Regions from separate parts of the Chryseobacterium metallicongregator genome, predicted to be linked through region 2. Evidence: riboswitches for the same ligand, from Rfam matches in the RefSeq annotation. Region 2 holds a riboswitch; each other region holds the start of a gene.
The links. A riboswitch is a leader RNA that binds a small molecule or an ion and turns the genes downstream of it on or off. The one in region 2 is predicted to bind S-adenosylmethionine.

Region 1: linked by a shared signal. The riboswitch ahead of REB14_RS14545 (SusC/RagA family TonB-linked outer membrane protein) and the one ahead of REB14_RS13160 (TonB-dependent receptor plug domain-containing protein) in region 2 are both predicted to bind S-adenosylmethionine.
Region 3: linked by a shared signal. The riboswitch ahead of REB14_RS15375 (alpha/beta fold hydrolase) and the one ahead of REB14_RS13160 (TonB-dependent receptor plug domain-containing protein) in region 2 are both predicted to bind S-adenosylmethionine.

Annotation. Positions count from the first base shown of each region.
Region 1 covers NZ_JAVIXS010000014.1:232,847-240,973, forward strand. Annotated here, with positions in the region: gene REB14_RS14515 (LysM peptidoglycan-binding domain-containing protein) at 1-738, shown strand, start outside; gene fabD (ACP S-malonyltransferase) at 809-1,684, shown strand; gene REB14_RS14525 (GYDIA family GHMP kinase) at 1,694-2,599, shown strand; gene pckA (phosphoenolpyruvate carboxykinase (ATP)) at 2,727-4,343, shown strand; gene REB14_RS14535 (hypothetical protein) at 4,391-4,828, opposite strand; gene REB14_RS14540 (type II 3-dehydroquinate dehydratase) at 4,892-5,299, opposite strand; SAM riboswitch class I at 5,545-5,643, shown strand; gene REB14_RS14545 (SusC/RagA family TonB-linked outer membrane protein) at 5,727-8,127, shown strand, end outside.
Region 2 covers NZ_JAVIXS010000009.1:173,985-182,111, forward strand. Annotated here, with positions in the region: gene prfA (peptide chain release factor 1) at 1-34, opposite strand, end outside; gene REB14_RS13155 (APC family permease) at 182-1,492, opposite strand; gene REB14_RS13160 (TonB-dependent receptor plug domain-containing protein) at 1,500-3,932, opposite strand; SAM riboswitch class I at 4,025-4,130, opposite strand; gene REB14_RS13165 (alpha-amylase family glycosyl hydrolase) at 4,388-7,225, opposite strand; gene REB14_RS13170 (T9SS type A sorting domain-containing protein) at 7,415-8,127, opposite strand, start outside.
Region 3 covers NZ_JAVIXS010000014.1:397,722-405,848, reverse strand. Annotated here, with positions in the region: gene REB14_RS15380 (ACT domain-containing protein) at 1-1,090, opposite strand, end outside; gene REB14_RS15375 (alpha/beta fold hydrolase) at 1,090-2,034, opposite strand; SAM riboswitch class I at 2,095-2,201, opposite strand; gene REB14_RS15370 (MGH1-like glycoside hydrolase domain-containing protein) at 2,390-5,005, shown strand; gene REB14_RS15365 (OsmC family protein) at 5,083-5,502, opposite strand; gene REB14_RS15360 (DUF58 domain-containing protein) at 5,531-6,853, opposite strand; gene REB14_RS15355 (AAA family ATPase) at 6,919-7,950, opposite strand; gene REB14_RS15350 (hypothetical protein) at 8,062-8,127, opposite strand, start outside.

The sequences.
Region 1 (8,127 bases), on a different contig from region 2:
ACTAAAAATCAGAAAATCCCGGTTGTAGCACCATTTGCCAACTCTCCGGAACTTTATAACTACAGCAATCTTATTATTGTTGAAACAAACAATCAGACCTATGCTGATAAGATTGTAGAAGAAGTAAAAGGAATTTATTCTGATCAGAAAATATATATAGTGGCAGATGCTAAAAAAGAAGATGCCAATTATATCAAAGCAGGACTTGAAAAAGCGGTGAAAAATCCTAATATTATTATTGTTAATTCCCCGGCAGATATCCAGCCGGATCAGAATATGATGACAGGACAGTCTGCACCGGTTATTGCTATTTTAGCGAATGATGATAATGCTGCAGGAGATGCTTTTGCTAACAGAATGATTGCGATGTCTAAAGAAGTTCAGGGAATAAAAGCCTTCAGTATGTTCTATTCTCCGGTTTTTGAGAAGAGAGTAGACGAACTGAGCCAGGCAAGCCTGGTCTATCTGATGGATAGAAAGATTAATACAGACGGTAATTTTGAAAAAGAAATTCTGGCTGCTTATAAAAGCAAATACTGCAAAACTCCACCAAAATATGCTATCGTAGGTTTTGATGTTGTCAACGACATGTTAACCAGAGAAAATAAAAAAGGAGAGATATTTAAACAGATGAATAAAGTTCAGACTCAGCTTGCTACCAAATTTGAGTTTGTAAAATCTAAAGCTAATGGTGCTTATGTAAATACTGGTTATAGAGTAATCAGGTTAGTACCTTAAATGATTTATAGCTGTTTAAAAGAATATTGTTAACATTATAGTTATATTTGCATAATATTTAATTCAATACATGAAAGCACTTGTATTTCCAGGGCAGGGTTCTCAGTTCGTAGGAATGGGAAAAGAATTGTATGATTCTAGAAAAGATATTAAAGATCTGATGGAATCTGCCAATGAAATTTTAGGTTTCGACATTCTTTCCATTATGTTTAACGGTACGGATGCGGATCTTAAGAAAACAGAGGTTACCCAGCCTTCAATATTTATACATTCAGTAGCAGCATTAAAAGCCGTAAATGGTCTTGGTGCTGAAATGGTAGCAGGACACTCTTTAGGAGAGTTTTCAGCTTTAGTTGCCAACGGAGTTTTATCCTTTGATGACGGTTTGAAATTAGTTTCTGAAAGAGCAAAGGCTATGCAGGAAGCTTGCGATGCCAATCCAAGTTCTATGGCAGCGATCTTAGGATTAGACGATGCTAAGGTTGAAGAAATTTGTGCACAGATCAGCGGTATTGTTGTTCCTGCCAACTATAACTGTCCAGGACAATTGGTAATTTCCGGTGAAACTCCTGCAGTAGAAGAAGCTTGCGCCAAACTGAAAGAAGCAGGTGCTAAAAGAGCATTGCTATTGCCAGTAAATGGAGCTTTCCATTCTCCATTGATGCAGCCTGCACAAGAAAGACTGGCCGCAGCTATCGAAAAAACAAAATTCAGAAAAGCAACCATTCCTGTATACCAGAATATCACGACAACAGCGGTAACCAATCCTGATGAGATCAAACAGAACCTGATCGCTCAGCTTACCGGTCCTGTAAAATGGACACAATCTGTTCAGAATATGATTAAAGACGGTGCCTCTAATTTCGTAGAAGTAGGCCCAGGAAAAACCCTTCAGGGATTGATCAAAAAAATTGACGGATCAGTAGAAGCTACTTCTGCAATCTAAACAAAAAATATGAGCGCGATATTTTCACCGGGCAAGCTTATGCTTACTTCAGAATATTTCGCAATAGACGGAGCTCTTGTCTTAGCGGTACCTACCAAGCTGGGACAAGAGTTTTTCTTTGAAGAAAAAGAAGATGGAAAATCCCTTATTCTTTGGGAAGCCTATCATCAGAATACACTATGGTTGAAGGCTGTCATTGATTATAAAACCTGGCAGATCCTGGAAACCAATATTCCATCAAGTGCTGAATTTATTACCAAAACATTACAAAATGTTCAGCAGCTTTCTAATAGTAAATTCAAAACTGATCTTACTTATCATTTAAAAACCAATCTTCAGTTTCCGGCAGATTACGGACTTGGAAGCAGCTCTACTCTGATGAATAATCTTGCAGAATGGGCCGGAATAGACCCGTTTTATCTTAATACAATCAGTTTAGGAGGCAGTGGATACGATATTGCGGTGGCGAAAGAAAAGGCTGCCGTTCTTTTCCAAAGTAAACCTGAAATAAAATATGAAAAGGTTAATTTCAATCCTTCTTTTAAAAATGAACTGATTTTTATTCACTTAAATCAGAAACAGGATAGCAGAGAAGGAATCAATTTTTACAAGTCAAAAAAGAAGTCTCCGGAATTGGTTAATGAATTTTCTGATCTTACAAAAAAAATATTGTTATGTAATGAATTGGAAAATTTTTCTGAATTAATGATGGTTCATGAACATAAAATTGCTAATTTTCTTGAAATTTCCACAGTTAAAGAGAAACTGTTCTCAGATTGCCCTTCTTTTGTCAAAAGTTTAGGGGCATGGGGCGGAGATTTTGTAATGAGTGCCAAATTTGGGGGCTATAAGAACTATTTTTGGGAGAAAGGTTTTCCTTCGGTTTTTGAATGGGAAAATATAATTGACTTGTAATCAGATTATTACAATCCTGTTTTTTTATTTGCCATTCTGACTTATATCAGTATATTTAAACCACCTTTAACAAATAATTAATATTATTTTTGTTGAAGTCAATAAAGAAATAGAAAATATAAGTAAAATGAAAAACACTAAAATCATCCAGGATTTAGAGAAATTGGGGATTAAAGGAAACTATGAAGTAGTGTATAATCCTTCTTATGAAGAATTATACCAGGCTGAAGTTTCTTCTGAAAATCAGGGATTTGAGAAAGCTGAACTTACGGAATCTGGCGCGGTGTCAGTAAAAACAGGAATTTTCACAGGTCGTTCACCTAAAGACAGATATATTGTTCAGGATGATGTTACAAGAGATACAATTTTCTGGGATGGTAAAGTAAACTTACCTACTACTGCAGAAATTTTCGGTTCTTGTAAAGAACTAGTGCTGAACCAGCTTGCTGAATCTAAAAAGATCTATGTAGTAGATACATTCTGCGGAACGAATGCAGATACGAGACTTAAAGTAAGATTTATCGTTGAAGTAGCATGGCAGGCGCATTTTGTTACTAATATGTTTATCCGCCCTTCTCACTATGAGCTTGAAAACTTTGGAGAGCCTGATTTCACAGTAATCAACGGTTCTAAAACAATAAACCCTAACTGGGAAGCTCAAGGATTGAATTCTGAAAACTTCATCATGTTCAACCTTACTGAAAAACTACAGATCATCGGAGGTACATGGTACGGAGGTGAAATGAAAAAAGGGATGTTCGCCATGATGAACTATTACCTTCCATTAAAAGGTATGGCTTCAATGCACTGTTCTGCTAACGTAGGAGAAAAAGGTGATGTAGCTTTATTTTTTGGTCTTTCAGGTACAGGAAAAACGACTCTGTCTGCAGATCCGAAAAGATATCTTATTGGTGATGACGAACATGGTTGGGATAACAACGGAGTATTTAACTATGAAGGTGGATGCTACGCTAAAGTTATCGACTTATCTGAAGAAAAAGAACCGGATATCTTTGCTGCCATCAAAAGAGATGCACTTCTTGAAAACGTTGTTGTGAACAATGGAGTAGCAGATTATACAGACGGATCAATCACTGAGAATACAAGAGTTTCTTATCCAATTTATCATATCAACAAAATTGTATTGCCTTCTAAAGCAGGTCATGCTAAGAAGATTGTTTATCTTTCAGCAGATGCATTCGGAGTACTTCCTCCGGTTTCCATCTTGAATGAAGATCAGGCTCAATACCACTTCCTTTGCGGTTATACATCAAAACTAGCTGGAACAGAAAGAGGAATTACAGAACCTCAGCCATCTTTCTCACCTGCATTTGGTGAAGCATTCCTTACATTACACCCAACAATGTATTCTAAAACATTGATCGGTAAAATGCAAGAGCACGGAGCTAAAGCATATTTGGTAAATACAGGTTGGAATGGTACTGGAAAGAGAATTTCTCTGAAAGATACAAGAGCAATCATTGATGCAATCATTGACGGATCTATCGATAATGCTCCAAAAACTCAGGTTCCAATCATGAATCTTGAGATTCCTACTGAATTGCCAAACGTTTCTACAGGTATTTTAGATCCTAGAGATACCTATGAAAGCGCTTCAGAATGGGAAGAAAAAGCAAAAGATCTTGCTTCAAGATATATCAAAAACTTTGAGCAGTATTGTGATACTGAAGAAGGTAAGAAATTAGTTGCTTCAGGACCTCAATTACAGGAACAGACCATCTAATAGTTCTCTATAACATAAAAAGCCTCATCACAGATGAGGCTTTTTTATTAATATTTTTTACAGTTTTCAATCAACTCATTCTGTTCATCAAGTTTTAAGACCGTTGATTTGATTGATTCTTCAGTTAAATGTTTTATGATCATAAAATGTTTTGAAGAAAAGTAAGATTCTTCGTCCAATATCTTATCTAAATACTTTGGAGTAGCGAAGGTCATCCAGTATTTTACTTTGTTGGAAAAGGTAATAGTTACTTCTATGGCATCAGATTCAATATTTTCTATTGGATCATCTATGTTAATAGAAATGATTTCCGGTTCATTGTCTGCACTGAAATACAACTTTGAATACCACCTAAGTTTTCCCTCATTATTCCAGACTTTTATATTTTCAACGTTGATTTCTTCGATAATATAAGATTTTCTCTTCGTTAATTGTCCGGAATATGGCCCAATGATTTTACAATAAATCTTATCCTTTATCTTCATCAATTATTTTCTTACTTTCCTTAATTATCTGTAGAAATCTGTAGGAATATTTAAGTTATGAAATTACTTCAGGCTCAATAAAGCCAATCTGTACCCATCCATTCCAAAGCCGGATAAAACAGCATCTGTATTCGCTGCCGTCACAGATTTCTGGCGGAATTCTTCTCTTTTGTATATATTGCTGATATGTACTTCTACTTTTGGCTTGCGGATATTCTTCAAACAATCAGCGATAGCATAAGAATAATGGGTAAATGCTCCCGGGTTAATCACCACTGCATCAAAATTATCCTCCTGAAGTCTGTTGATAAGCTCGCCCTCAATATTGGACTGATAATACTGTATTTCATGAGACTGAAACTCGGATTTTAAATTTTCCAAATAACTTTCCATGGAAACATTTCCATAAATTTCCGGTTCTCTTGTGCCTAACAGATTGAGGTTAGGGCCGTTGATGATCAAAACTTTCATACTATAAAATTAAAAAGTTTTTTCAATTAATAATACAAAAATTAAGGTCTCCTCAAATATTTATTCCATTGAATTATTAATAATGATATTTGTCATGTTTGAATAAATGATAACGACTGCAACTCCTTGTTGTAATGAGTTTTATTAAAATTTTATGTTAATTATTAAAAATTTATCATGAAAAATAAATAAGTCTACTTGTTTTGTAGACTAAAAGTTTTTAGCTTTGCAAACATATTTCGATCGGCTTATAAAGAAAGATGGAGGGAACTGACCCTGTGAAGTCTTAACAACCTACCCATTGGGCAAGGTGTTACGTTCAGCCTTTTAAGGAAAAATAAGCATTTGTTTTATCGTATTTATCGATGCCCTTTGCTGACTTTTCTGCAAAGGGCTAAATTTTAATATATGATAAATAAAATTGATTATGATTAGTAAAAATTTATTTAATTCTAAAGCTTGGATACCTCCCGTTGCTGCTTTTTTTCTGGGAATTATCAGTGTAAATGCACAGAATTCCAAGCCGAAAAAAGATAGCCTTCATGAAAAAGAGATTGATGAAGTAGTAGTGGTAGCTTACGGAAAAGCGAAAAGAAACAGCTATACCGGTTCCGTAGCTACAATTTCCAGTGATAAAATCAATAACAGACCTGTAACGAATATTACGAAAGCATTAGAAGGACAGGTTGCAGGGATTCAGACTACCAGTGCATCAGGCCAGCCAGGTGCTGTTTCTACTATCAGAATCAGAGGAATTGGCTCAATCAGTGCTTCCAGTGATCCTTTATACGTTGTAGACGGAATTCCTTTCGATGGAAACCTGAACTCTATCAGCCCAAGCGATATTGAATCAATCAGTGTTTTGAAAGATGCTACAGCAAGTGCTTTGTATGGTTCAAGGGGAGCAAACGGAATTATTATCATTACTACAAAATCAGGTAAAAAAGGAGAGGCCAGAGTTAATTTTAATATCAGTCAGGGATTCTCCGGAAGAGCCGTAAAAGATTATGAACAGGTAAATACAGATCAGTATTTTCAACTGTACTGGGAAGCATTGAGAAATGGATATCAATCCGGAAAAGTTTCTTCTCAGCAGGCAGCTCAGATGGCAACAGACAACCTTGTTTCTTCACTGGGGATTAATCCATATGGGACAACTTATCCAAAACCGGTAGGTACAGATGGAAAACTATTACCTGGCGCATCACCACTTTGGAATGATGACTGGAGAGATATCTTGCAGAGAGTGGCTTCAAGAAATCAGGTGGATCTTGATATCAGCGGAGGAAGTGAGAAAAGTAATTATTTCTTCTCTCTGGGGTATCTGGATGATAAAGGAATGGCAATTGAATCGGGATATAAAAGATATAATACCCGATTAAAGATCAATTCTGAAGTTAAAAAATGGCTGAATGTTGGGGTGAACTTAAGTTATACAAACAGTATTCAGCAGGCACCTACTTCTTCAGATTCCAAAGCCAGTAACATCATCAATGCGGCAAGATTTATTCCTTCATTCTATCCTTATTATGAAAGAAATGCTGACGGAACTTATATTTTGGATGCTGATGGAAACCCGATTTATGATTTTGGAAAATACAGACCTACGAATGCGCTTCAAAATCAGAATGCTGCTGCAACCTTACCATTAGACAAAAACGAGAATAAAGAAGATAACTTTTCAGGGAAAGGATTCATGGAATTCACTTTCTTACCGGAACTGAAATTCAAGACGAGTTTCTCTGTTGATTTGGTGAATTATAACGGACATTATTATTCAAATCCATTATTGGGGCAAGGTGCTGAAATTGGAGGTTCAGTAACGAAAACCAATACCAGAACATTATCTTATACCACCAGTAATATTCTGACGTATGATAAAAAGTTTGGAAAACATCATGTCAATGCATTGGCAGGACACGAATTCTATAAATATGATTATCAGACAATCTCCGGAACAAGAAGTCAGTTCTCGCTGCCTTATTATTATGAGCCGGATGCCGCTTCTTTACTGGGAAGTTTCAGCGGAAACAGTAATAAATTGAGTTTATTGAGTTTCCTTGGAAAAGTAGAGTATGATTACAACAATACCTATTTCTTATCTGCATCAGGAAGGGCAGACAGCTCTTCAAGATTTGCAAAAGATAACAGATGGGGAAGATTCTGGTCAGTAGGAGGTTCATGGAAGATTTCCAATGAAGAATTTATTAAAAGTTTAAACGTATTCAACCAATTGACATTGCGTGCAAGCTACGGAGGTCAGGGGAATGATAAATTGCTTAGACCCAACGGGCAGCCGCTTTATTATGCTTATCAGGAGTTGTACAGATTTATCAGCCTTGGTGGAGAACCGGGAACAACGCTGGAAAAAACGTCTACCAATAATGTGAAATGGGAAACCAACCTTAATTTAAATGTAGGATTGGAATTCGCAATTCTGAATAACAGAGTTAAAGGAAATATCGAATATTTTAAAAGAAAAAGTCAGGACCTTTTGTTTAATATGCCTGTAGCACCATCATTGGGAATCAGTGATTATCCGGCGAATATCGGAACCATTCAGAATACAGGATTTGAATTTTCATTATTCACAACACCCGTTAAGAATGATAATTTCCAATGGAATGTAGATGTGAATCTGAGTACTTTAAACAATAAGGTAACGAAACTACCCGGAGGTTCTCTTGTAGTAGGAACTAAGCTGTTGACAGTAGGAGGTTCAGTATACGACTTCTTTATTCCGGAGTGGGCTGGAGTTGATCCAAGTAATGGAAAGCCTTTGTGGAAAACAGTTGCTACCGATGCCAGCGGAAATTCAGTAGAAGGAA
Region 2 (8,127 bases):
TAGCTTCTAATTTTGGAATTAATGATTTAGACATTGTAGAAATTTTGTGGGTGCAAAGATAAGGATTATTAATTCAAAATTAAAATTCCGAATCATCATAAATTTTTGAGCATTAGGGATAAAGGATGCAAAACCACAAAAAGACAGATTTACCATTCTGTATATTCCCCTTTCTGCATCATTAAGATTTAGTCTGAGCTCCTTTAGAAAGCCTTCTGTCTATCACATATAAAATAATTCCTACGGCGATAATTCCCAATCCTATCAAGCTTTCTTTAGGATTATGAATGAATGTAAAATAGAGAATATAAAAGCTGAACAGTAAAAAAACTGCCGGAAAAATGTGGAACGCATTCGACTTAAAGATTTTCCTGTCTTTTTTCTTAAGGAAGAATACGGTAGAAATAGCCAGACTTGCAAAAAGCTGCAAAATAAAGGCTGTATAGACAAAAATTTCTTTAAAACTTCCTGTCAAAATAATAACAGCTGCAATGACAGCATGAGCGAAAATAGCTCTTACCGGAATTCCTTTTTCATTACCCACAGATAATGGCTTCCAAATATGTGTATGTTTTGCAAAAGCCTGCGTTAATCTTGATCCTACCCACAGATAACCACTAATTGTTGCAATAAGCTGCAGGGCGATAAAAACATTAACGATTTTTCCAAAAGCCGGTCCCAGCATATTTACTGCAGCTTCTCCCATTACATCTTCTTTTCCTGCCAACTGACTTACAGGAGCGTGTTTCAGCATAATATAATTTACCAGAATATAGCTTACCGTCACGAAAACGGTTCCGATGATGAGTGATTTGGGAAGGTTTTTCTGAACATCTTTTATTTCTCCTGCGATATAGGAAGCTGAATTCCAGCCTGTGTAGGAATAAGTTACAAATACCAGAGAGGTAGCAAATGCAGGAAGTATGATCTCATTCTGCCAGCTGTCACTGAAATTGAGACTGTTGCCTATCTTTGGTGAATCTGAAATTCCTACCCCAAGAATAACCAGTACAATAATAAAGGCTATCTTAATGAATGTAAAAAAGTTATGAAATCTGCTGGATGTTTTCAGGCTGAACGATAATGCAATCGCCACCAGGAAAATAGCTGCAATCGCAAAGCCATTTCCAAAAGAATAATCAAATACAGAAAGGTATTTTGACATGGCCAATGCAGCCAGCGCAACCGGAGAAGAAAATCCAATAATGAGTGAAATCCAGCTTATCAAGTATCCAAATATCGGATGATAGGTTTCTGTGAGATAAATAAAATCTCCTCCGTTTCCTTTAAAATGTGACCCCAATTCTGCATAACAGAAAGCCCCGAACAAAGCGAGAACCCCTCCTATACTCCATAGCAGGAAAATACTGTAGGTATTGGTAATATCGGATAACTGAAATCCCAGGGTTGTAAAAATCCCTGTTCCGATCATATTGGAAACTACGATGGCTGCTGCTGTTTTCCAGCCAATCTGATGTGAGGTAGTACTCATTTACTGATTAAAAATTAAAATTAAGCCTTCCGAAGAAATAATTCCCCAGTGTTCCCATCTGAACCGGTGCATATTTGAATACTCCATAATATGAATTTCTATAAATCTGGCGATCCGGGAAGACATCAAATACATTGTTGGCTCCTATTGTAAAGTTGATACTTTTTGTAATATCATATCCAACACTGATGTCGGTAACGACCTTTGGTGAGAACTCCTGCACGTCTCCAAACGGATAGCCATCTCTTATTACTTTACCAAAATAGGTATTTCTTACGAGAAAATTGAACTTCCCGATTCCATAATTTAATCCTAATGAAGCTTTTGTTTTGGGAGAAAGAGTTTCAATGATGTTGATCTGATCCGGACCAAAAAACTGGTTCTGCGGAGTTCCTAAATTTTCCGGAAAGTGGAAATCTGTAATTTTGGTTTCCGTATAGTTTCCGGCAAGATTGATATTTAATTTTCCATTGCCAAGAATCCAGTCATAGGTTACTACAACATCAACTCCTTTTGTTTCGGTATCAATAGCATTCGCAAAAAATCTTCCGCTTTCTACCTTAAACTGATCTAATCTTTCATCAGTAATATTGCTGGTGATCACAATTCTGTCTTTTACTTTAATCCAGTATCCATCTATGGTGATTGTCAAATTGTTTAAAGGCCTTAAAGTAAATCCTGCACTTGCATTAACAGAGGTTTCCTGTTTTAGTTTATCAAATCCAAGAATTTCAGCGGCTTTGCTATCATTGCTAAAGATTCCCTTTGTAACAATCTTCTCGCCTGAAGTAGAAATATCAGCATAAGAGTTATTAAAATACTGCTGTTGCAATGATGGTGCTCTGAATCCTGTTCCCACTGCTGCTCTTACCGCATAATTCTTTACAAATTCATATCGTACAGCAAGTTTTCCATTCAGTGTATTTCCGAAGTCTGAATAATTTTCAAATCTTGCTGCTGCATCAATATTCAATTTTTTATCTAAATCATAGGAAACATCTGCATACACTGCGGTGGAATGTCTGTCTTTCTTCAATGCATTATTTGGAGAAAACCCGATAAAGGATTGAGATCCTCCCGCACCAAGCACTGTTGATCCTTCAGTGGCTACGTTTCCATTGATGTCATATTGGGTATAGGAAGCTTCATCACCTGCCTTGATCTGGTATTGTTCAAATCTGAATTCTCCTCCAAATGCGATATTGAAACGGTTTATATTTTTGGAAATATCAAGATTAATGGTATTTTGAAGAAAGCTATGCGCTCCGGCATAAAAACGGGTTGGAGATTTTGCTCCCAAAGAAGCGTTATTCGTATTGTTTACATTATAATTGAAGGTATTGCTTCCAAAGGTATTACTAAGATCAAAAAACCAGTCATTGACATTATATTTTGCTCCTACAGCATAAGAAACATCGTATACCTGGGAGGCCAGAGTTGCCTGAAATCCGTTCGGGTAAATGGACGAAACTACATTAGATTTTTCGCTCGGAAGTCTTCTGAAACCAAAGCCATTTCCTTCTTTGATGCTGAAACCGCCAAAAGAATACAGTTTAAAGTTATCGTTAAAAGGATATTCTGAATTGAAAAACAGCTGTCCCTGTCTGATCTGGGCATCTCCGATCTGAAAATTAAAATCGTCACGTGTTAATCCTCTTTTTGCAATTTCTGCATCATCTGCGGCTCTGGCAGCTTTTATGGCTTCTGCGTCCCCAGCAAATTCATAGGCAAAATTATCTCCGAAAATATCCAGGTCATGATTTTGCGTTCTTGTGGTTTTTCCTCTGTGACTTAGCTGTAATGAAAGATTAATATAGCCTTCTTTCTTTCCTAATGAGGCTCCATAATTAACTCCTGCCTGGTAAGTATCACCATCATTTCTTCCGGTTAACCCATAGGTAAGACTTGCTGAAGCTCCGGTATTTTTCTTAAGAATTATATTGATAACTCCTGCAATGGCATCAGAACCATATTGTGCAGCAGCTCCATCTCTTAATACTTCTATTCTATCAATTGCAATTACGGGAATGGTACTCAAATCTGTTCCTACAGAGCCATTTCCTACCGTATTCTGATAATTGACTAATGATGTGGAATGTCTTCTTTTTCCGTTAAGCAAAACCAGAACCTGATCGGGTCCCATACCTCTAAAAGTAACAGGGTCAATATGTTCTGTCCCATCAGAAGCAGACTGCCTCACTGCATTGAACGATGGAATCACGTAGTTCAGGAGATCCTGAGCCGTCATTTGCGGAGTGCTTCTCTGGATTTTATCGATATTAATTACATCTACAGGAACCGGCGTCTCCAGTTTTGTTCTTTTGACGTTACGGTTTCCAACGATGATAATATCTTCGATCTGTTTTCCTTTTTCCTCACTTTCCTGAGCAGCGACCAGAATTGCTCCAAGCAATAATACAGCTGTGCTTAATTTTTTCATTTTGTTCTTGCCAATTAATAATACGAATCTGACGGATCTTTCCGCAGATACACAAGACTTCAAGAAATGGAATTCATATAGAGTATTGACTTCACTTATCTCCCCCAAAGGGTTGGAATTAGCACCTTTACACTTCTGGAAACGTGTAGGTTGCTAAGGTTTCACCGGGCCAAATCCCTCCACCTTTCTTGATAAATCTACTGCAAAAGTAGACTATTTTTTTAAATGTACAAAAAAGCAGATCTGCTGTACTGCAAATCTGCCTTTCATTATTTTATAGAAATTGTTTAAAGTTTTATTTTTGAAACATTAAGATGATATTAAGGTGATAAGAGTATTAAGATCAGCTCCGCTTTGAGCTTAAAAATCAGAATGATTCATCTTAACAATACTTTATTTCTTAAATAGCTCTTAATGGCTCAATATATTAAAAATCAACAACTTCATAAGTTATTTTATTTAATCATCATCTTTTGAATGGCTATTCCTGTATCTGATTTCAACTGTAACAGATAAGTTCCCGCCGGATAATTAACCTTCATATTATAATTTCCATTCTCTTTATCCAGTTTGAATGAATCCAATTTTTTACCCGTCATATCAAAAATCAGGATCTCTCCGTTTTTTGCTTTACTGAAAACGAGTTGAGCGATTCCGTTTCGAACCGGATTATCTGCAATCTGAAGGGATAATTTGTTGGCTGCATTGGTATCTTCGGTTGATAAAGCACCAGCATAATTTCCAAAGATCCTGAATTCTCCCGGTTGTAAAGTGATTGGAGTTGTTGTGGAAGCTATATTCGAAATACTGTTGTCCATCAGATTCTGCCATTGACCTGTGTAAGGGAAATAAGGGACGACATTCTGTGCTGAAGTCGTGTAATTGGCTAATACAACCACATTCTTTATTCCTGTTGTAATAGCTGCATCATATACATAAATTCTTGTGATCAGGCCGGTAGGATCGTTCGTAAGGTTATTGGATTCTATACTGTAGGTTTTAGATTTAAAAACCTGATGGGTATTTCTGATGTTGATGATTTTAGCCCAAGTATCATATACTGCTTTTCTGTTCGCATTGGTATCATATCCTAAAGTGAATGCAACAGGTTTCTCATCAGTTCTGCATCCATTGTCTATAGTACCATTCGCACATCTGTTGATACTGAATTCATATCCTAGTTCTCCAAATTGCCAGATCATTTTCGGACCAGGAATGGTAAAGAAGGTTGCCCCGAAAGTTTTCATTCTTTCAAGAGCGGTATTCAGATCTTTCACATTATAACTTCCGTTGATTGCTCCATATGCAAGGTTTTTAAACATCAGTCTTTCTTCGTCATGGCTTTCTCCATAGCCTACAGCACTCATATTGGTGAAGCCGTGAAGACTGTGATTCATACGGTCGTAGTTGCTGTTTTCCTGATACCCCATTGTATTCTGATTGTAAGGGTCTGTCTGTTTATTCCAAAGCATAACCCCTTTACCTTCTGCAATTCTGTAGTTGGCCCATTGCTGTTCTTCGGCATCGGTTCCAAGATGTTCGAAGATCATGTAAGAATTCGGATCAATAGCCCATTGTCTGTCGGCATAGTGTTTCATGATATCTACTCTGTCTTGCTGATAGGAATTGGTGCAGGCTTCGTCATTTTCAGAACAGTTTTGAGTAAATCCTTTGGTTAAATCCCAACGGAAACCGTCTATGCGATATTCTGTCAACCATTGTTGAAGGCATCTTTCAACGTAATATTGCGTTGAAGGACTTGTATGGTTAAAATCGTTGAATACATTGTATGAATGTTTCGGAACCTGGTTGAAGTAAGGGTTGTCTGGAGCAACATTTCCATAGCCGTCACCATCCGGATCTATATTCCACAGCCTTACCAAAGGAGAACGTCCTGTAGCATGATTAAACGCTACATCCAGAATGACTGCAATTCCGTTCTGGTGGCATAGATCTACAAATTCTTTGAATTTTTCCGGAGTTCCATAAGCTTTGTCTAATGCATAATGGAAAGAAGTATTATATCCCCATGAAAGATTTCCATCAAACTCCATGATGGGAAGCAATTCTATAGCATTGATTTTTAAGTTTTTCAAATAAGAAATTTTGTCGATCAGTGACTGCCAGTTTTTTTCCTGTGTAAAATCTCTCAATAGTAATTCATAGACCACCAGATCTTGTTTTGCGGGTCTTTGAAAATTGGCAACCTGCCAGTTATAAGCCGTTTGACCTGTTTTGAATGTTGAAACTTCAAACTCTTGTCCTGCTGGAAATGCTGGTAAATTCGGATAAGTGGAAGCTGAAATCCACAGGTCATCATAAGAAGATAAAATTTGTGGAGAATATGGATCTGCTACTTTTCTCAAATCATTGGTTCTGTATTGGAAAGTATTCAGCTGCTGAGGAGTAATTCCGTTGAGTTCAATCCAGTAGAGATCAGGATTTGTGGTATCTTTTTTCATTAAATAGGTATCATTCACCACCCAGTTATTGAAACTTCCGATGACATGTACAAAACTTTTTCCCGGAGCGTATAAAGCAAGGCCTACCTTGGTGGGATCTGTCGGGTGATAATTGATTCCCTGTCTGATCCAGTTTGGTATTGCTTCAGAAACTACATTTCTCGGAACCTGTAAGATAAATGTTGCTGTTTTAGAATTGGTTCCCTGAGTCGCTACAAGCTCCATGCTGGTATCTTGAGTAACTGTATAACTGTAGGAATAAGACTGTGAAGGAGTGGTTGTTGAATTGACAACAATTCCGTTTGCTTTTAACTGAAATGTTGCATTGGAATTGGTTGTAGCCATAATAGTAATGGAATTCCCTACCGGAACCGAAGTGAGGCTGTTCGCTAACGGATTGGTAAGACTTAAACTTAATGCGCCTACATTTACAAAAATATCGGGAGAAGTCTGATGGGAACCTGTTTTATCTTTTAATAAAAACCCGAACCTTCCGATTCCTGTTCTTCCGAAGAATGTTGTTGGAGTAAAAGTAATTGAATAGCTGTCTGTTGCAGCATTATAAACCAACTTATTCAAATCATTGGAATTATTCCAGCTGCCATTGGTAGGACAATCCTGACTGTTCTGATAATTAGTGTCAAACGACCAGGTCCACATATAAATGGCATTATTGGAAACTCCCCATGCAGATTCGTCTATCTGATCGCCGGGAACCGTAAGCGTAATAGCATCTGTTTCATTGAATGGATTGGGAGAAATCGTATAATTAATCTGCCCAAAAACGTGCATTGTAATCAGCAGAAAAACAACGGAATAAAATTTTCTCATGTCTTATTTTTTATCGAATATAGTGTTATTTTTTATTCATAACCTTTATTTTGAGCCAGTTTTTGCTAAATATTTCCATTTTTCGGGAAAAACAAAAAAAAGACTCATGAAATTTCATGAGCCTTCCAATAAAAGTAATTGTAATGAACTAATTCCTTTTGGCAAAAAATCTTTGGTATTGAATTTCGCTTAATTTTTTATAATCTTTTTAGAAATGGATTGTCCATTCTTTAATTTTAATTCTACAATATACAATCCTGAAGGAAGTTCAGTCATGTTGATCTGATTATCCGAGAACTGTACATTCATTCTTTGTCCTACTGCGTTCACAACATTTACTTTTTCAATTCCTGAATCAGCTTTAACCATAAGAATTCCTTTTGTAGGGTTAGGATACACTCCAATTACAGTTTGATTCAGTTTGGTTTCTGAAGTACTCAAAGAAGAGGTAGGCTTGATGCATCTTACTGAAGCTCCCTGCCCTCTCATAGCACCAGCAGATGGATTGGCAATTGTGGATCCGATATACAGATATTTGCCTCCTAAACTTGATGTATCAGAGCTCCAGAAATACCCTCTTTGCCCTACAAAAGTAAAGTTCCCATCACTGGAGCTTCTATAACCTCCTGCAGGTAATTTAAGATGACTGTTATAAGCAGCTGTAGGGTTAGAAATACTTTCTGCTCCTATTAAAGTTGTCCAGTCTGCCTGAGAAGGCATTTTCCAGTCTGCACCTATTGCTTTACAAGGATCTATACCTACAGAAGCATTTACATCTGCAAGTGATGTCCCATTCCATGTATCTCCACTTGCAAAATTTGCCCACCATGCCGGAGATCCTGCAACATAACCTCCCACGGTGGTACTTGTTCCCTCCGGAGTGTTAGGGGATGGTGCCTGTA
Region 3 (8,127 bases), on a different contig from region 2:
CTCTCGGATCCGGTTCTGTATATCCTTTTTCCAAAGCTTCGTTGATGATGGTTGAGAATTTATCGTTCCTCAAAGAAAAATTATTGAAAACATAGCTCAATGTTCCGGAGAACACTCCTTTGATTCTTGTGATATTTTCTCCTGAAAGGTGTAATAATTTGATGGTATCAATTAACGGTAATCCTGCTCCCACATTGGTTTCATACAAATAACGTCTGTTGTTTTTACTCAACGTATATCTTAGTTTTCTGTATTCTTCTATTGGAAGGGTATTGAAAATCTTGTTGGAAGACACCAGATCGAATCCGTTTTCTGCCAAAGCATGATAATTTTTCACAAAATCTTTGCTTGCAGTATTATCCACAACGATCAGATTTTCCAGTTGGTTTTCATTAGAGAAGTTGATTAGTTCTTCTACATTCGATGGATGTTCTGCTGTTAAAACCTCATCACTCCAATTGGCGTCGAAACCTTTTTTGTTGAAAGCAATTTTCTTAGAGTTGGCTACTGCAACTACTTTAAGGTCTATTTTTTTTCGTTTTTTAATTTCTTCTGCAGATTCCAAAACCTGTTGTATCAATGTCTTTCCTACATTTCCGTGACCAATGATGGCCAGATGAACGGTCTTCGGCTTTTTGAAAATTTCAGATTCTATGATGTTTCTTGTTTTTTCATCCTGTGAAGATGTTACTACGATGTTCACTCTGTTTTCTCCTGCTACCTGATTCAAAAGCAATGGGAAAACATTATTTCGTGCCAGTTCTGCAAAGACTTTATTGAAATCTTCTGCAACAAAACCAATCACAGAAACATTATTGATACTATAAATTTGGGAAACTTTTCCAGATTTTCTTTCTGCTTCAAATTCATCAATAAGACAAGCAACCGCTTTCTCTGCATCATTTTCATGAACCAGAATAGAAATTCCGTTTTCTATAGCCTGTTGAGAAATTACGCCAACACTGATGCGTGCTAAAGTAAGCGCTTTAAAAATACGTCCGTCAATCCCGATTTCTCCAAGGAAATCCTCTCCTTCAAATTTGACGATTGATCTGTTCTTTAAAAATTTTATTTCGTTAGCATTTTTCATTACTTCTGTAAAATGTTTTTTATGATATTATTTAATTGTTGATATTCCATTAGGAAGGCATCATGCCCGTGTATAGATTGGATCTCGTGATAAGAAACATCCTTATTTTTCTCTTTTAAGTTTTCAAAACACATTCGGATTTCTGAAGCCGGGAAGAATAAGTCTGTATCTACGGAGATCATGTGCATTCGTGCCTGTATGTTCTCCAGTGCTTCTTCAGCAACGTTGATATTCATTAAGAGGTGGTTCATCAGCTTGTAACTTTTTAAACTAAACCTTTCGTTTAGTGCATTACCATGATAAACCAACCAGTCTTCTGATTCCAGGCGTTTTTTTTCCTGGTTATATTGGTTTTGAAATCTGTCATTGAGTGACTGTGGCGTTCTGTAACACAACATGGCATGAATTCTCGCTTTCTGTAATGGTTCTTCTTTATCATTCAATAAAAATTTCTGAACCAGACATTGTGCATGAAGCCAATCGTGTGTTCTGTAATCACAGGCAATAGGAATAAATATTTCTGTGAGATCCGGCTGCTTGGCAAGCATTTCCCAGGCAATCCCTCCTCCCAGAGAACCTCCGATAATGGCATATAAATTTTTGATATGTAAAGCTTCAAGCCCTTTCAGAAATATCGCTGCGATATCTGAAGGTGTGAAGTCTTCATTATCTTCAATTAAAAAATCGTCGTATCCGTTTCCTGGTATATTGAAGCACAGAACAGTATATTGATCAGTATCAACAATCTGATTTTCTCCTACCAGCTGTTTCCACCAACCTTTTTCTCCGGATACATTTGAATTTCCGGTAAGAGCATGGTTGATTAAAATGATTGGAGCTGTAAACAGATCTTTCCCAAAAAGCTGATAGCTTAATGAGATATAGTATTCCTTTTGGGAATAAGTTTGATACGTAAGATTAATATAGTTTAGTTCTGTTTTCAATTCTATTAAATTTTAATACAATTGAAAATGCCACAGGAAATGGCTGAAAAGAACTTCAGTAAGTTATCTGTCCAAAATTATTTGGTAGAACGTAGCACCTTCTTTGCTTGCACAAAGGGTTGCTAAGGTTTCATAGGGTCTAATCCCTCAACCTTTCTTGATAACATTTTCAATATTTGAATGAACGAATGATGCAAAGGTAGTTCTTTTCTTTTAATTTCAAAAAAAAATTATTTTAATATTTAAAAAAGCCTTTAAATACAAGTATTTCAAGACAATATTAATAATTATTCAGATGAAAAAAATTGGAATTACTTCTCAAAAAAACTAACTTCGTATGGAAAAATGATGAGATATGACCGCCGAAAAAGATAGATTACAAGATACCAAATGGAAAAACTGGGGACCTTATGTAAGCAACCGGCAGTGGGGAAATGTACGCGAAGATTATAGCCCGAACGGGAATGCCTGGAATTTTACCAATCATAATAATGCAGAAAGCTATGCCTACCGATGGGGTGAAGAAGGTATTGCCGGAATTTCTGATGTAAAACAGCTTTTATGTTTTGCTTTTTCGTTTTGGAACAAGAAAGACAAAATGGTAAAGGAAAGATTCTTTGGATTGAGCAACCCTCAGGGAAATCATGGGGAAGACATCAAAGAAATCTTTTATTATCTGGATAATACACCTACTCATAGTTATATGAAAATGGTGTATAAATATCCAATTAATGAATTTCCTTACGATGACCTTGTTGCAGAAAACGGGAGACGCAGTAAAAAGGAACCGGAATATGAGATTTTCGATACAGGAATTTTCGATAATGATGAATATTTTGATATTTTCATAGAATACTGTAAAGCCGATCACAATGATATTCTTGCCAGAGTAACGGTCTGTAACCGAAGTCAGCATAAAGCACCTATTATGGTAGCGCCTACTGTTTGGTTCAGAAACAACTGGAAATGGGGATACAACACCTATAAAGCAGAAATCAATGCTTCTCATGACGGAAGTATCAACATTGGCCATGACAGTATTTCGATTAAAAAACTTTATTCCCGAAATACCAATACACAAAGCGTATTTTGTGATAACGAAACCAATAATTCTAAGCTTTACGGAGCTCCTGCAGCTGAAAACACTTATTTCAAAGATGGAATCAATAATTTTATTATCCATCAAACGAATACGGTAAATCCTGAAAAAAAGGGAACAAAAGCTTCTTTTCTGATCGATGAAATGATTGAAGCCGGGGAATCCAAAGTTTTTGAATTCAGATTATGTCCGGATGAAGCTGATGAACCTTTTGAAAATTTTGATGAAATATTCAATATACGAGAGGCTGAAGCTGAAGAGTTTTATAAAGAAATTCAGAATGACACTGTCAACGAAGATGAAAGAAATGTGCAGAGACAGGCTTTTGCCGGACTTCTCTGGAACAAACAGTTCTACCATTACAATATCGGAAAATGGCTGAAAGGTGATCCCAACTTTGAAGCCCCAAGAAATTTCAACGACTATGTAAGAAATACAGAATGGAATCATCTCCACAATAAGGATATTATTTCCATGCCCGATAAATGGGAGTATCCATGGTATGCTACGTGGGATCTGGCATTTCACTGTGTTCCTTTTTCGATCATCGATGCAGAATTTGCCAAGGGACAGCTTTTGCTCCTTACTAAGGAATGGTACATGCATCCCAACGGACAGCTTCCAGCCTATGAATGGAATATGAGTGATGTAAATCCGCCAGTACACGCCTGGTCATGCTTCCGTGTTTTCAAAATTGATGAAAAAACTAATGGAAAGCCAGATTTACTATTTTTAGAGAAAGTATTCCAGAAACTGCTTCTTAATTTCACGTGGTGGGTGAACCGAAAGGATAAGAACGGGAAAAATATCTTTGGCGGAGGGTTTCTTGGTCTCGACAATATCGGAGCCTTTGACCGGAATATGGAATTAAAGGACGGTCAGCATCTTGAACAGGCAGACGGAACAAGCTGGATGGCCATGTACGCACTGAATATGATGCGTATTGCAATGGAGCTTGCCCAATACTATCAGGTATATGAAGATATGGCCATCAAGTTTTTTGAGCATTATCTTTATATTGCCGAAGCTATGGAAAATCTGGGCGAAGGCACAAAAGGACTTTGGAATGAAGAAGACGGATTTTTCTATGATGTACTACAGCTTGGAAATGGAGACAGTGTTTCTTTAAAATTAAGAAGTATTGTCGGTTTGATTCCTATGTTTGCCGTTGAGATTGTTGACCACCGTTTACTGGAAAAGATGCCGAATTTCAGAACCCGAATGGAATGGATCTTAAAGAACAAGCCGGAATTGACCAAACTTGTTTCTCACTGGGACGAGGAAGGACAAGGCCGAAAACACCTGATGAGCATCCTCCGAAAAAACAGACTAACAAAGGTTCTGACCAGAATGCTTGATGAAAATGAGTTCCTGAGTTCTTACGGAATCCGTGCCATGTCTAAAGTATATGAAGAAAATCCTTTTGTATTTTCTGTACATGGATCTGAAAATATGGTGTACTACACTCCTGCAGAAAGTGACAGCCGAATGTTTGGCGGAAACAGCAACTGGCGTGGGCCTATCTGGTTTCCCATTAACTTTTTGATTGTGGAAAGTCTGCAGCGCTTCCATTATTACTATGGAAACAGCCTGAAAGTAGAACTTCCAACGGGAAGCGGTGATAAAAGGAATCTTGATGAAGTCGCTCAGAATATCAGCAAAAGACTTTGCTCTCTATTTTTAAAGGATGAACATGGACAAAGAGCTTTCAACGGAGGTAATCCAAAGTTCAATTATGATGAACATTTCAGAGATTATATTACGTTTTTTGAATATTTCCATGGAGATAACGGCCGTGGTGTAGGAGCTTCCCACCAAACGGGATGGACAGCTACAGTAGCAAAACTGATAAAACCAAGACTTACCTTTTAATAAGCAATGAGTAATTGGTAATGAGTAATAAAAAAGCCGGATGAATCATCCGGCTTTTTCTATTTTTAAATAAGAGATTATATTTTTTCTCCGTTTACATAGACTTCGTAACCGATTTCTACATTGGGTTCTAACGTTTTGGATACAGAACAGTATTTCTCAAACGAAAGTTCTGCAGCCTTTAATGCTTTTTTGGGATCAATTTCTCCTTCCAGAAGGAATTTAACGTTAATCGACTTAAAAGGTTTTGCATCTTCTACCTGTACTCTCTCTCCTTCTACTTCTGCCTGAAAGCTCCTGATATCCTGGCGCTGCTTCTTCAGAATAGAAACCACATCAATTCCGCTGCAGCCTGCTACTGCCATTAGTACACTTTCCATTGGAGAAACTCCTTTTGCTCCCGGCTGGGAAGTATTATCCAAAAGAATGGAATTCCCTTGTGCATTTGTACATTCAAATAAAAAGTCGTCGTTTATTCTGTTAAGTGTAATTTTCATTGCTTATTTGCTTATTGCTTTTACAAAGTTATAAAATTCCTCTTGCTTTTATCTCCAGATATTTATTGATAACATCGATATTCAAATTTTCAGGAAGTGTATATACCGTATAAATTCCATATTTACGGAGCTCCTGAATAATCAGTTTCTTTTCAAATTCAAATTTTTCAGCAATAATCTCATCATAAATTTCCTGCATATTTTCAGGATTTTTGTTGATCAGCGTCTGGAGTTCTGAGTTTTTGAAGAATACAATGACCAATAAATGGTTTTTAGCAATTCCGCGAAGATATTTTAACTGTCGGTTAAGTCCATCCAGCGTTTCAAAGTTGGTAAAAAGCAGAATTAAACTTCTTTGGTTAATGGAATATTTTACATCCTGATACAAACGGTTGAAGTCGCTTTCAAAGAAATCTGTTTTAATATTATAAAGTGCTTCTGAGATTTTCTTCAGTTGTCCGGATTTATTATCGGCAGCAATTTTATTTTCAGCTTTCTTGGAAAAAGTCATCATTCCGGCTCTGTCTCCTTTTCTCAAAATGATATGAGAGAGTGCCATCGTAGCATTGATAGAATAATCCAGCAAACTTAACCCATTGAAAGGCATTTTCATGGTTCTTCCTTTATCAATCAGCATAAAAATACGTTGTGATTTTTCATCCTGAAACTGGTTTACCATGAGACGGTTCGTCTTGGAAGTTGCTTTCCAGTTGATCGTTCTGATATCATCTCCAGGTACATATTCTTTGATTTGCTCAAATTCCATAGTGTGTCCCAGTTTTCTGACTTTCTTGATTCCGCCTAATAAAAATTCACTCTGAATGGCCATCAACTCGTATTTTCTGAGATGAATAAAAGAGGGATAAGCAGGCAACATCGCATCTTTCTGGAAGATAAATCTTTTTGAGATGAATCCCAATGGTGATGATGCATACACATTCAACCCTCCGAAATGATATTCTCCTCTTTCTTTAGGTTCCAATGAATATTGAAAAAATGTGTTTGCTCCGGAAGCAATTTGTTTTTCAATCAAAAAATCTCTTTTCTGAAACTGGAACGGAATTTCATCAATAATCTTAGTATGTATGGTAAAACTATAATTATTATTAATATCGATTTTTACAAAATTCTCATCTCCGTTGGACAATTTTTCCGGCAGAATCCTTTGAGCCTGCAATGCATTCTTTTGATTAAAAAGCAACAGAAAATCTACCATTGCCGCCAGAAAGCAAATCAGGAGTGCAATATGGGCTACCCATATCAGCACCGGAAAGAAAAATGCCAGAACATACACTATCCCCACTCCGATGAGTGTAAAAAAGAAACGTGTATTGATGTATAAGTTTTTCATTGGTTAGGGATTAGGATTTAGGATAAAGGGATTAGGCAGTTTGCCCATCCACTTCTCTCTACTACCTATCTTGGAATTTCTATTCCTTCCAAAATCTGGCGGATAATTTCATCTGCAGTAAGACCTTCCATTTCTCTTTCCGGAGATACAATGACTCTGTGTCTTAAAACAGCGTAGCTTGCTTCTTTAATATCTTCAGGAGTTACAAAGTCTCTTCCTTTTATAGCAGCAAAGGCTTTCGATGCCGTAAGAAGTGCCAGTGAAGCTCTCGGAGAAGCACCCAGATATAAGAATTGATTTTCTCTGGTATTGATAATTATTTTAGCAATATATTCCATCAGCTGATTTTCCACAATGATTTCTTTTACCAGATTCTGGTAGTTTTTCAACTGTTCAGCGGTGATAACACGGTTGATTCCTTCTGTCTTATCCTCTTTTTTGCTTTCGTGCTGATTTCTAATGATCGCTATTTCCTGCTCAAGGTTAGGATATCCTACATTGATTTTGAATAGAAAACGGTCTAACTGAGCTTCCGGAAGTCGGTATGTTCCCTCATGTTCAATCGGGTTTTGTGTAGCGATGACAAGGAAAGGTTCGTCCATTGTATAACGCGTGCCATCCATTGTGATCTGTCTTTCTTCCATTACTTCAAATAATGCTGACTGTGTTTTGGCAGGCGATCTGTTGATCTCATCAATCAGAATGAAATTAGAGAAGATAGGTCCTTTCTTAAATTCAAACTCTGAGTTTTTCACATTAAATACGGAAGTTCCCAAAATATCGGAAGGCATCAGATCCGGAGTAAACTGAATTCTGCTAAACCCTACATCAATGGTTTTGGCTAATAATTTTGCCGTAATTGTTTTCGCTACTCCCGGCACTCCTTCAATAAGTACGTGTCCGTTTGAAAGTAATGCAGCCAAAAGATGTTCAATCATTTTCTCCTGCCCTACAATTACTTTTCCTATCTCAGATTTTACTTTCTCTAAACTAGCACGAAGTTCAATCATATCAATTCTCGACTGAAACTGCTCTTCCTGTTTATTAAGATTAATAGCACTTTGGTTTTCTATATTGGGGTTATCAAAGTTTTCCATAATAAAATTAATTTATCATTCTTACCCGATAATGTATAATTATATCCCTTCCTGTGAATAGTGATTATAACATTAATCGGCTTTATATCATTAGGTTATTCTATTGTTATATTATTTAAGTATTTCATCAAGGAGCTTATTGATTCTTGCAAGATCTTCCTTCATTACACTGGCATA